DNA from 4 places in the Streptomyces sp. NBC_01428 genome. Region 3 is predicted to be linked to each of the others. Evidence: riboswitches for the same ligand, from Rfam matches in the RefSeq annotation. Region 3 holds a riboswitch; each other region holds the start of a gene.

What was found. Region 3 has a riboswitch for cyclic di-AMP ahead of OG406_RS07960 (M23 family metallopeptidase). Riboswitches for the same ligand answer to the same signal wherever they lie in the genome.
Region 1: another riboswitch for cyclic di-AMP. It lies ahead of OG406_RS16665 (C40 family peptidase); the one in region 3 lies ahead of OG406_RS07960 (M23 family metallopeptidase).
Region 2: another riboswitch for cyclic di-AMP. It lies ahead of OG406_RS21340 (M23 family metallopeptidase); the one in region 3 lies ahead of OG406_RS07960 (M23 family metallopeptidase).
Region 4: another riboswitch for cyclic di-AMP. It lies ahead of OG406_RS36520 (C40 family peptidase); the one in region 3 lies ahead of OG406_RS07960 (M23 family metallopeptidase).

Annotation. Positions count from the first base shown of each region.
Region 1 is NZ_CP109499.1:3,867,955-3,870,149, reverse strand. Features, by position in the region: gene OG406_RS16665 (C40 family peptidase) at 1-1,093, opposite strand, end outside; cyclic di-AMP (ydaO/yuaA leader) riboswitch at 1,102-1,272, opposite strand; gene pcrA (DNA helicase PcrA) at 1,611-2,195, shown strand, end outside.
Region 2 is NZ_CP109499.1:4,907,348-4,909,542, forward strand. Features, by position in the region: gene OG406_RS21335 (PP2C family protein-serine/threonine phosphatase) at 1-903, shown strand, start outside; cyclic di-AMP (ydaO/yuaA leader) riboswitch at 1,160-1,317, shown strand; gene OG406_RS21340 (M23 family metallopeptidase) at 1,329-2,195, shown strand, end outside.
Region 3 is NZ_CP109499.1:1,823,485-1,825,679, reverse strand. Features, by position in the region: gene OG406_RS07965 (alpha-galactosidase) at 1-606, shown strand, start outside; cyclic di-AMP (ydaO/yuaA leader) riboswitch at 909-1,068, shown strand; gene OG406_RS07960 (M23 family metallopeptidase) at 1,071-1,967, shown strand.
Region 4 is NZ_CP109499.1:8,360,099-8,362,293, reverse strand. Features, by position in the region: gene OG406_RS36520 (C40 family peptidase) at 1-925, opposite strand, end outside; cyclic di-AMP (ydaO/yuaA leader) riboswitch at 935-1,105, opposite strand; gene OG406_RS36515 (hypothetical protein) at 1,570-1,794, shown strand; gene OG406_RS36510 (alpha/beta hydrolase) at 1,839-2,195, opposite strand, start outside.

The sequences.
Region 1 (2,195 bases), 2.0 Mb from region 3:
CTCCCGGCTTCGGCGCGTGGATCATCATGCCGTTGCCGATGTAGAGCCCGACGTGGCTGATGTCGTCGTAGAAGAAGACCAGGTCACCGGGCTTCGCGTCGGTGAGGGAGACCGTCGTGCCGGCGTTCACCTGGTCGTAGGTGACACGCGGCAGGGAGACACCGGCGGCCTTCCAGGCGGCCTGGGTCAGGCCCGAGCAGTCGTAGGAGTCCGGGCCGGTCGCGCCCCACACGTACGGCTTGCCGATCTGCGTGCGGGCGAAGGCGAGCGCCTTGCCGGCCTTCGTCGCGTACGAGGGGTCCGTGGCCGTCGAGCCGGACGAGCCGGTGGTGCCGCCCGACGACGACCCCTGCTCGGTGGCCTTCTCCTTGGCCGCCTTCTCCGCCGCGGCCTGCTGACGCGCCAGTTCCGCCGCCTTGGCCGCCGCCTGCTCCCGCTTCTTCTTCTCGATCGCCGCCAGCCGCGCCTTCTCCTCGGCGGTCAGCTTCGAGAGCAGGTCGCGGGCCGCGGAGAGCTTGCGCTGCACCGTCGCCTTGGACGTCTTGAGGGCGTTCTGCGAGGTGGTCAGCGACTGGAGGCTCTCGCTGGCCTCGGTGCGCTTCTTGGTGGTCGCCGCCTGCTCGGTGACGTAGTCGTCGACGGCCGCTTTCTGCCGGGTCGTCAGACGGCTCATCAACTGCGTCTGGTCGAAGTAGTCCTGCGGGTCGTCGGCGAGCAGCAGCGTCGCGGTGCCGGGCGTGGAGGCGCCCGTGCGGTACTGCGCGGCGGCGAACGAACCCAGCTCCTCGCGCGCGGAGTTGAGCTTCTCGGTGCGCTCGGCCACGTCGTCGAGGAGGGTGTCGACGCGCTTGCGCTGCTTGGTGGTCCTCTCCCGGGTGGCGTTGTACTTCTCGGTGGCCGTCTCGGCCTGGTGGTAGAGGTCGTTGACCTTCTTCTCGACCTCTTCGACGCTGGGCTTCGGCTCGGCCGAGGGCGCGGCGTTCGCCGTCTGGGAGAGCAGGGCCACGGAGGTGAGGGCGGCCGTCGCGAGGACGGGGGTCCGTATGCCAGCCATGCGCGAACCCGTAGGACGCGACTTGCGGTGCGACGCCAAGAGAGGCGACTCCTTCCGTCATCCGCCTACCGAGTTAGCTGTCGGGTTCGGGCGGGTGGTTCCGGAAGGATTGCCCTACGGTCCTGGCCCCTCGGGGCGGTCGGACCGATTCACCCCAGGTCGGTGGGTCCCCGGCTCCGGCCGCCTGGTGGGCGGGCCGAACTCGGCGGAGGCCGCTCGGCCCGGCGACGTTCGCCGGTTGCGGTCGGGCGGCCTTCCAGCACGCTAGCCAACTCGTGTGGCCCGTGTGAAGGTTGGAGTGCGATATGCCCGATACATTTTCGTGACCTTGGCCATGTGCGCCGTCGCGCACGCCCGATGTGCGTGGTGTGTGTCACTTTGCGGAGATGCCCCGAGGGTGGCTCCTCGCTGGACGGTGGTCGTGGTGGGGACCGGTCGTACCCACTCCGACGTGCGCGTACCGTCACGAGCCGGTCACGCGCACGAGTCACGGGTTCCCGTCGAGTTCTCGGGGTGGCCGCGGTGTGTCAGTGGGGCCGCCTAGACTCGGAGAGCGATGAGCAGCCTCTTTGACGACAGCTTCCTGGCGGACCTCAAGCCCTCCGCGGCCCACGAGGACGAGCACCCGCCGCCGCCCGAGGACGAGCACGCCGCGGAGCCGGTCGCGGACGACCTGTTCGGCGGCCGGTTCGACGTGCCGCCGAGCCGCGACGCGTACTACCGCGACGGCGCCCACCGGCCCGCCGTGGACCCCGCGGCCCTCCTCGACGGGCTGAACGAGAACCAGCGCGCGGCCGTGGTCCACTCCGGCTCCCCGCTGCTCATCGTGGCCGGCGCGGGCTCCGGCAAGACCCGCGTGCTCACCCACCGCATCGCCCACCTGCTCGGCGAGCGCCATGTGCACCCCGGCCAGATCCTCGCGATCACCTTCACGAACAAGGCCGCCGGCGAGATGAAGGAGCGGGTCGAGCAGCTCGTGGGCCCCCGGGCCAACGCGATGTGGGTGATGACCTTCCACAGCGCCTGCGTCCGCATCCTGCGCCGCGAGAGCAAGCAGCTCGGCTTCACCTCGTCCTTCTCGATCTACGATGCCGCCGACTCCAAGCGTCTGATGGCGCTCGTCTGCCGCGACCTCGATCTC
Region 2 (2,195 bases), 3.1 Mb from region 3:
ACCGGCGCCGCCGCCGTCGGCGCGCTGATCCTCGTGCACTTGCGCCTCGGCATCGTCCTTCGGGTCGACGCGGTCACCGAGGTCGTCACCGTCGCCACGGCGGCCGTCCTGGGCGTCCTCATCAACATCCTCGTCCGGCGCAGCGACGAGCGGCTCGCCTCCGTCCGGGAGATCGCCGAGTTCGCGCAACGGGCCGTGCTGCCGGAACCGCAGGCACGGATCGACGGCCTCGACGTCGCCGCGCGCTACGAGGCGGCCCAGGCGGACGCGTTCATCGGCGGGGACCTGTACGCCGTGCAGGACACCCCGTACGGCGTGCGGCTGGTCGTCGGGGACGTGCGGGGCAAGGGGATGACCGCGGTCGCGGCCGTCGCCGTGGTCATCGGCGCCTTCCGGGAGGCGGCGGAGCAGGAGACGACCCTGGAGGCGGTCGCGCAGCGGCTGGAGCGGGCGCTGAAACGCGAGGGCACCCGGCGCGACAACCTCGACGCCGTCGAGGGGTTCACCACCGCCGTCCTCGCGGAGATCCCGCACGAGGAGGAGACCGTCCGCATCGTCAACCGGGGCCATCCGCCGCCCCTGATGCTGCACCCCGACGGCACACTCGTCCCGCTCACCGGCGGGCCCGCCGCGCTGCCCCTCGGGATGAGCGACCTGGGCAGCACGCCCGACCGGGCGGTGCCGGCCCGCTTTCCGCGCGGCGCGATCCTGCTGCTGCACACCGACGGGCTGTCCGAGGCCCGGGATGTGAGCGGGGAGTTCTACGATCCGGCCGCGCGGCTGGCCGGGCGGGTCTTCCCGGGGCCCGACGCGCTGCTGAACACCCTCGCGGTCGAGGTCCGCAAGCACACGGGCGGCGCCCTCAGCGACGACATGGCGCTGCTCGCCGTCCGGCGCGGCTGACGCCCTCGATGGCCCTTCTCGACTGCTGTCACGAGGAGTGAGCGAACCGTGTCCCTCCGCATAACGACTGACACACCGTCACATGAATCCGTGGCGACGGAATGAGGCCAACTCGCCCGTTTTTCAGTGCGCATGACCCCAAAGTCCTGGCCAAAAAGCGTTAACGATCAGTCGGAACAGCTTGGAATCAGGTGGCCAGGTCTATTAACGTTCGATAACGCAGCGCGGTCGTCCCAGCCGTCACAAGAGATGGCTCCGTGCGCACGCGCCGAATCCCGCAAGGGAACCGGGGAACCACCAACTTGGGGTGAATCGAGCGTCCTCCACCGTGGCAGCACGGTGGGTATACGCGCGTAGGAGACCTTCCTGCTCCGAACCCGTCAGCTAACCCGGTAGGCGAGAAGGAAGGAAAGGAGTGCGCCCACGTGGCGTCCAACCGGCCTGCTCAGCCAACCTCGTTCGCACCGAATGACACCCAGTCCTTCGGTTTCGCCCACGGCAAGGACGAGGGACCCTGGGAGGAGTGGAATCCCACCGAGGATTCCGTCCGTCCCGTTCGTGGCCGGCACCGCGTGGGAAAGCAGCGCGGCGGAGGACTCGCCCGCAGCTCCACGGTCCTCGGCGTAGGCGTGATAGCCGCCGTCGGCGCCGGTGGCATGGCCACCGCGGCGCCCGGCAAGGCGCCGGTCTCGATCTCGCTGCCCGACCTGTCCTCGGTCACGCACTCGGCCAAGGCCCTGATCAGTGACGGCGCCGAGACACCCAAGGGCTCCTCGACTCCGCTCACCGGCGCGGGCCTGACCACCGCCGACACCGCTCAGGGCACCGCGGACGCCGGTGAGGCGCTGCGGACCCGCATCATGCAGCAGGCCGAAGCGCAGCAGAACCAGGTCGACAGCGCCGCCCAGGAGGCGGCCGAGACAGCCGCCGCGAAGCAGGCCGTCGCGCTCGCCACCAAGCAGCAGGACGCCGCCGAGGCCAAGGCGGACGCCGCGAAGAAGAAGGCGGAGGAGGAGGCCAAGGCGAAGGCCGAGGCCGAGCGCCTGGCCGAGCTCGCCAAGAGCTACTCGCTGCCGACCTCCTCGTACACCCTGACCTCGCGCTTCGGCGAGGCCGGCGCCCTGTGGTCCTCGGGCTACCACACGGGTCTCGACTTCGCCGCGCCCACCGGCACGCTGATCAAGGCCATCCACAGCGGCACCATCACCGAGGCGGGCTGGGCCGGTTCGTACGGCTACCGCACGATCCTCACCCTCGACGACGGCACCGAACTCTGGTTCTGCCACCAGTCG
Region 3 (2,195 bases):
TCGTGCTCCGGCGGCGGCGGCCGGATCGACCTCGGTGTCATGGCCCGTACCGACCAGGTGTGGACCTCCGACAACACCGACCCGCTCGACCGGCTCGGCATCCAGCACGGCTTCAGCCAGGTCCACCCGGCCCGGATCATGGCCGCCTGGGTCACGGACAGCCCGAACAAGCTGCTCAACGGCCGGGTCAGCTCGCTGCGCTTCCGCTTCGTGAGCTCCATGGCCGGGGTCCTCGGGGTCGGCGGCGACCTCAGCCGGTGGAGCGACGAGGAACTGGCCGAGGCGCGGGACTGGGTCGAGCTCTACAAGGAGATCCGGCCGGTCGTGCAGCAGGGCGACCTCTACCGGCTGCGCCCCCCGGAGGGCGGGCTGAGCGCCGTGCAGTACGTGCTCGGAGGCGAGACCGTGGTCCTCGCCTGGCTGCAGGCGCAGCACCACGGCGTGCGGCCGGCCCCGCTCAGGCTGCGCGGGCTCGACCCGGCCGGTGTCTACGAACGGGTCGAAACGGGCGAAGTGCACCGCGGTGCGGTGCTGCTGCATCACGGTCTGAGCACCGGGCTGAGCGGCGATCTCGATGCGACGGTTATCCGCCTGCGTCGCATCTGACTGTTCTGTCCGAAATAGCGTCTTCATTCCAACTGGCCCTGGAATGAAGCGACGTGCGCCGGGTCGCGTGAGCAGCGTCATATTCGTGACGATGTGTTGCCGTCGGCCTTTCGTGACCGGCCTTTGTTTCCGGGCGAATTGAAAGCGCGGAAAGATCGTCATTCCACGGAGGGTGACGGTGAATTCCGCATGGATCAAGAAAGGCGAGCGCACAGAATCCGCACACAGTTGTCGACGTGCTCGCATCTCGCTTACGTTCTGCCTCAATCCGGACGGACGCCCAATCCTGCCGCCGCCCGGAATCCGCACACTCACCCGTACACGGCAGGAGCGGGGGACCCACAGGTTCCGTGCCTGGTCCGGTCTCCGGAACAGGCTAGGGGTACAGCCGCGCAGCCGCGTGGCCGGGCATCTCCAGCCCGCACCCGACAGCTCACCTCGCAGGCGCCGGAGAGGAAATCGCCATGCCCGCGAAGGGTAAGCACCGCCGTCCCAAGTCCCTGCGTTTCACCCGCACGATCGCCGTGGCCGGAACCGGTGGCGCCGCACTCGCGCTGCCGTTGCTGGGAGCCACCGGCGCCCACGCCGCGACCCCGGCCGCCGCCGCGCAGCACACCCAGAAGTCCGCGACCGTCGCCCCGGCCGCCGCGAAGGCCGGCACGTCGACGACGTACGCGGTGAAAGCCGGCGACTATCTCGCCAAGATCGCCGACGACCAGCACGTCAGCGGCGGCTGGAAGAAGATCTACTCGGACAACCGCTCCGCCATCGGCAGCGACCCGTCGCTGATCCACCCCGGTCTCAAGCTGTCCCTCGGCGCGAAGGCCGCCGCCCCGCAGGCCTCGGCCCCGGCGAAGCCCTCGGCCGCCAAGCCGGCTGCCGCGAAGCCCGCCGCCGCGAAGGCCGACACGGCGAGCACGGCCACCAAGACGGCCGCCGTCGGCAACAGTTCGGGCTACACCCTCCCCGTGGACGGCGCCACCATCGGCACCAACTACAAGGTGGCGGGCAGCATGTGGTCCAGCGGCTACCACACGGGCACGGACTTCGTCGTCCCGACCGGCACCACCATCAAGTCCATCGCCGCGGGTACCGTCGTCTCCGCCGGCTGGGGCGGCGCCTACGGCAACCAGGTCGTCATCCAGCACGCCGACGGCCGGTACTCGCAGTACGCCCACATGTCGTCCCTGTCCGTCTCGGCGGGCCAGACCGTGACCGAGGGCCAGCAGATCGGCCTCTCCGGCGCGACCGGCAACGTCACCGGACCGCACCTGCACTTCGAGATCCGCACCACGCCCGACTACGGCTCGGACATCGACCCGGTCGCGTACCTGCGCTCGCACGGTGTTGCCGTCGGCTGACGCCGCCTCGCCCGACCTGCTCCTGACGGCAGGACCGCCTCCGAAGGCCGGACCCCACGATCCCCGGGGTCCGGCCTTCGGTGTTTCTCGGCGGCTCCCGGCGGCTCCCGGCGGCTTCCGGTGTCCGCCCGGGACACAATTCGCGGCGGCTGCCTCAACAGGCCTGACCAGAGCCTTATTCCATGGTTGACCAACACTTGACGAGTGGCTTATCTCACCGGCCGTCAA
Region 4 (2,195 bases), 6.5 Mb from region 3:
CCGGCTGGGCCGGGGCGGACCACATCTCCTGCGGCGGCAGGTACTCGACGGCCGCAACCGGCAGCGGGGCATTCTCGACCTGCGAGTACCCGGCCTCGACCGCCGGCCACGCGGCACCGGCCACGGACGGGTACGCGGCCGTCGCGGCCGGTACCTGCGCGTTCCGGGCCGGCCAGTACGGGTCCGCGGGGGCGGCCGTCTCCGCGGGCGGCAGTGCAAGGGGCGGGTACGCGACCGGCGCCGCCACGCTCCGCCGCGCGTTGTGCCGGGTCAGCAGGTCCTGCGCGGCGGCCAGTTTGCGCCGGGCGCGGTCCTTGCGGAACCGCGGGGAGGACGTGTCGGCGGCGGGCGTGGGTCCGCTCACCACCGGAAGGGGCCCGGTGGCCGGGGCGCCGCCGTCCGGCACCGCGAGGGCGCGCCCGGTCGTCGGCCCGGACACCGGGCCGGCGGTCAGTTCGAGGACGGGACGGGCGGTGAGTTCCGCGACCGGCGCCGCGACAGGGCCGGCCGTCAGTTCCCGTACGGGAGCAGCCGTCAACTCGGCTACAGCGCGGACGTCTTGGGCGGGAAGCTCCATGGGGCGTCCGGCGCCCCCGCCGGACCGGGCGGTCCCGCGCCCTCGGTCGGGCTGCCGGTCCACGGGCAGTACGGCCGCGACCGTGGGTCCCAGCCGGGAACGCGCGCCGTCGAACCACTGGCGCATGAGATCGCTCTGGGCGGCATCGACACCCCCGCGCTGTTCCACGGCCGGGCCCTGGTCGGTGAGCCGTCGGGCCACGGCGCGCCGGTCGCCCTGCCGGGAGGAGAGGCCGGCCAGGGCGCGGGTGGCGTTGAAGTTGCCGGTGTCGTCCTCGGCCCGGTCGTAGAGGGATGCGAGCCGTCGGCGGACTTCGTCGCCGCTGGGCTCGGTGCGTTCCGGCGCCATGGGGATGGCACTCCTTCCGTCGTCCGCCTACCGGGTTAGCTGTCGGGTTCGGGCGGACGGTTCCGGAAGGTATGCCCTACGGCCCTTGCCCCGTAAGGCAGTTGGCCGATTCACCCCAGGTTCGGTGGGTCCCCGGCTCCGGCTGCCACGAGGACGGGCCGGACTCGGCGGAGGCCGCACCGCCCGGCGAGCGTTCGCCGGAGGGAGTCGGGCGGCCTGGTCGTCAACCTAGCGAGGTTGTGACCTCCGTGTGAAGATCCACGTCCCAGATGTCCGATACATTTTCGTGACCTTCGTCGCATCGCCCCGCTGTGCGACCACGGGAGCACACCCCGTGCGCGAACAGGCCGTCGGGAAGACCGCGTTCGGCGGTGCGGGCCCGTCGCGAGTTCGCGTCCGCCCCCGCTCCCTCCATCACATCTCCACGGTGGGCCGGGACTTCCGGTCGGCGCGAGCAGGCCGTTCGAGGTACGAAAAGAACTGGCGTTCCCTGACGGCTCGTTCGACATCGTCGGCTGTCGTTGGTCATGCCGTGACCGGTTCTGGCCGACCCGGCCGGATCACCACCGCGTCGGCGGCGCGGCCCTACCGTCGAGGCAAGGAAGGCCCGCGGAAGGCCCTGAGAGCGAGTCGAGGATCCCCACGTGCACGATGCACCGATCTATGCCCAACTGATCTCCGAACGCGGCGACATACCGACGCTCGTCCGGAGCGAAGCCCGGCGGCTGCAGCGCGACTTCGAGTGGATCCTCAGCTGGGATCCGTCCACGGGCGGTCCGCTTCCCGGGTCCGCCCCGCGCGTCACGGCCGGCTCGCGTCGCTCCTTCGCCCCCGGTCCGGATCCCGCGGACCGGCTGGATTCCGCCTAGTTCATGCCCGGTGAAAGCCGCCTCCCGCCCGGTCGGGCGCGGGTCTAGAGGACGCCGGGTTCGCCGTTCGGCCCCTCGGCGGGAAGCCGCTCGTCCGGGCCGTCGGCGCGGGACACCAGACCGGCGACCGCCGAGCCCGTGGCCTCGTGCCAGGTCCGCGCGCGCCGCAGCATCGCGTGGTCACCGCCCGCGACCCGTACGGCGCTCGCGGAGGATCCTTCCTTCGCGGCCCGGCGCACCAGGGCGAAGGACGACGCGGGCTCGGTGATCCGGTCCCGGTCGCCGTGCAGCACGATCACCCGCTTGTCCCGCAGATGGGCCACCGGCTCGCCCGTCGGACACCAGGGCGCCAGGGCGACCACGGCCCTCACCTGGGGCGCGGCGGCGGCGCGCAGGGCTGC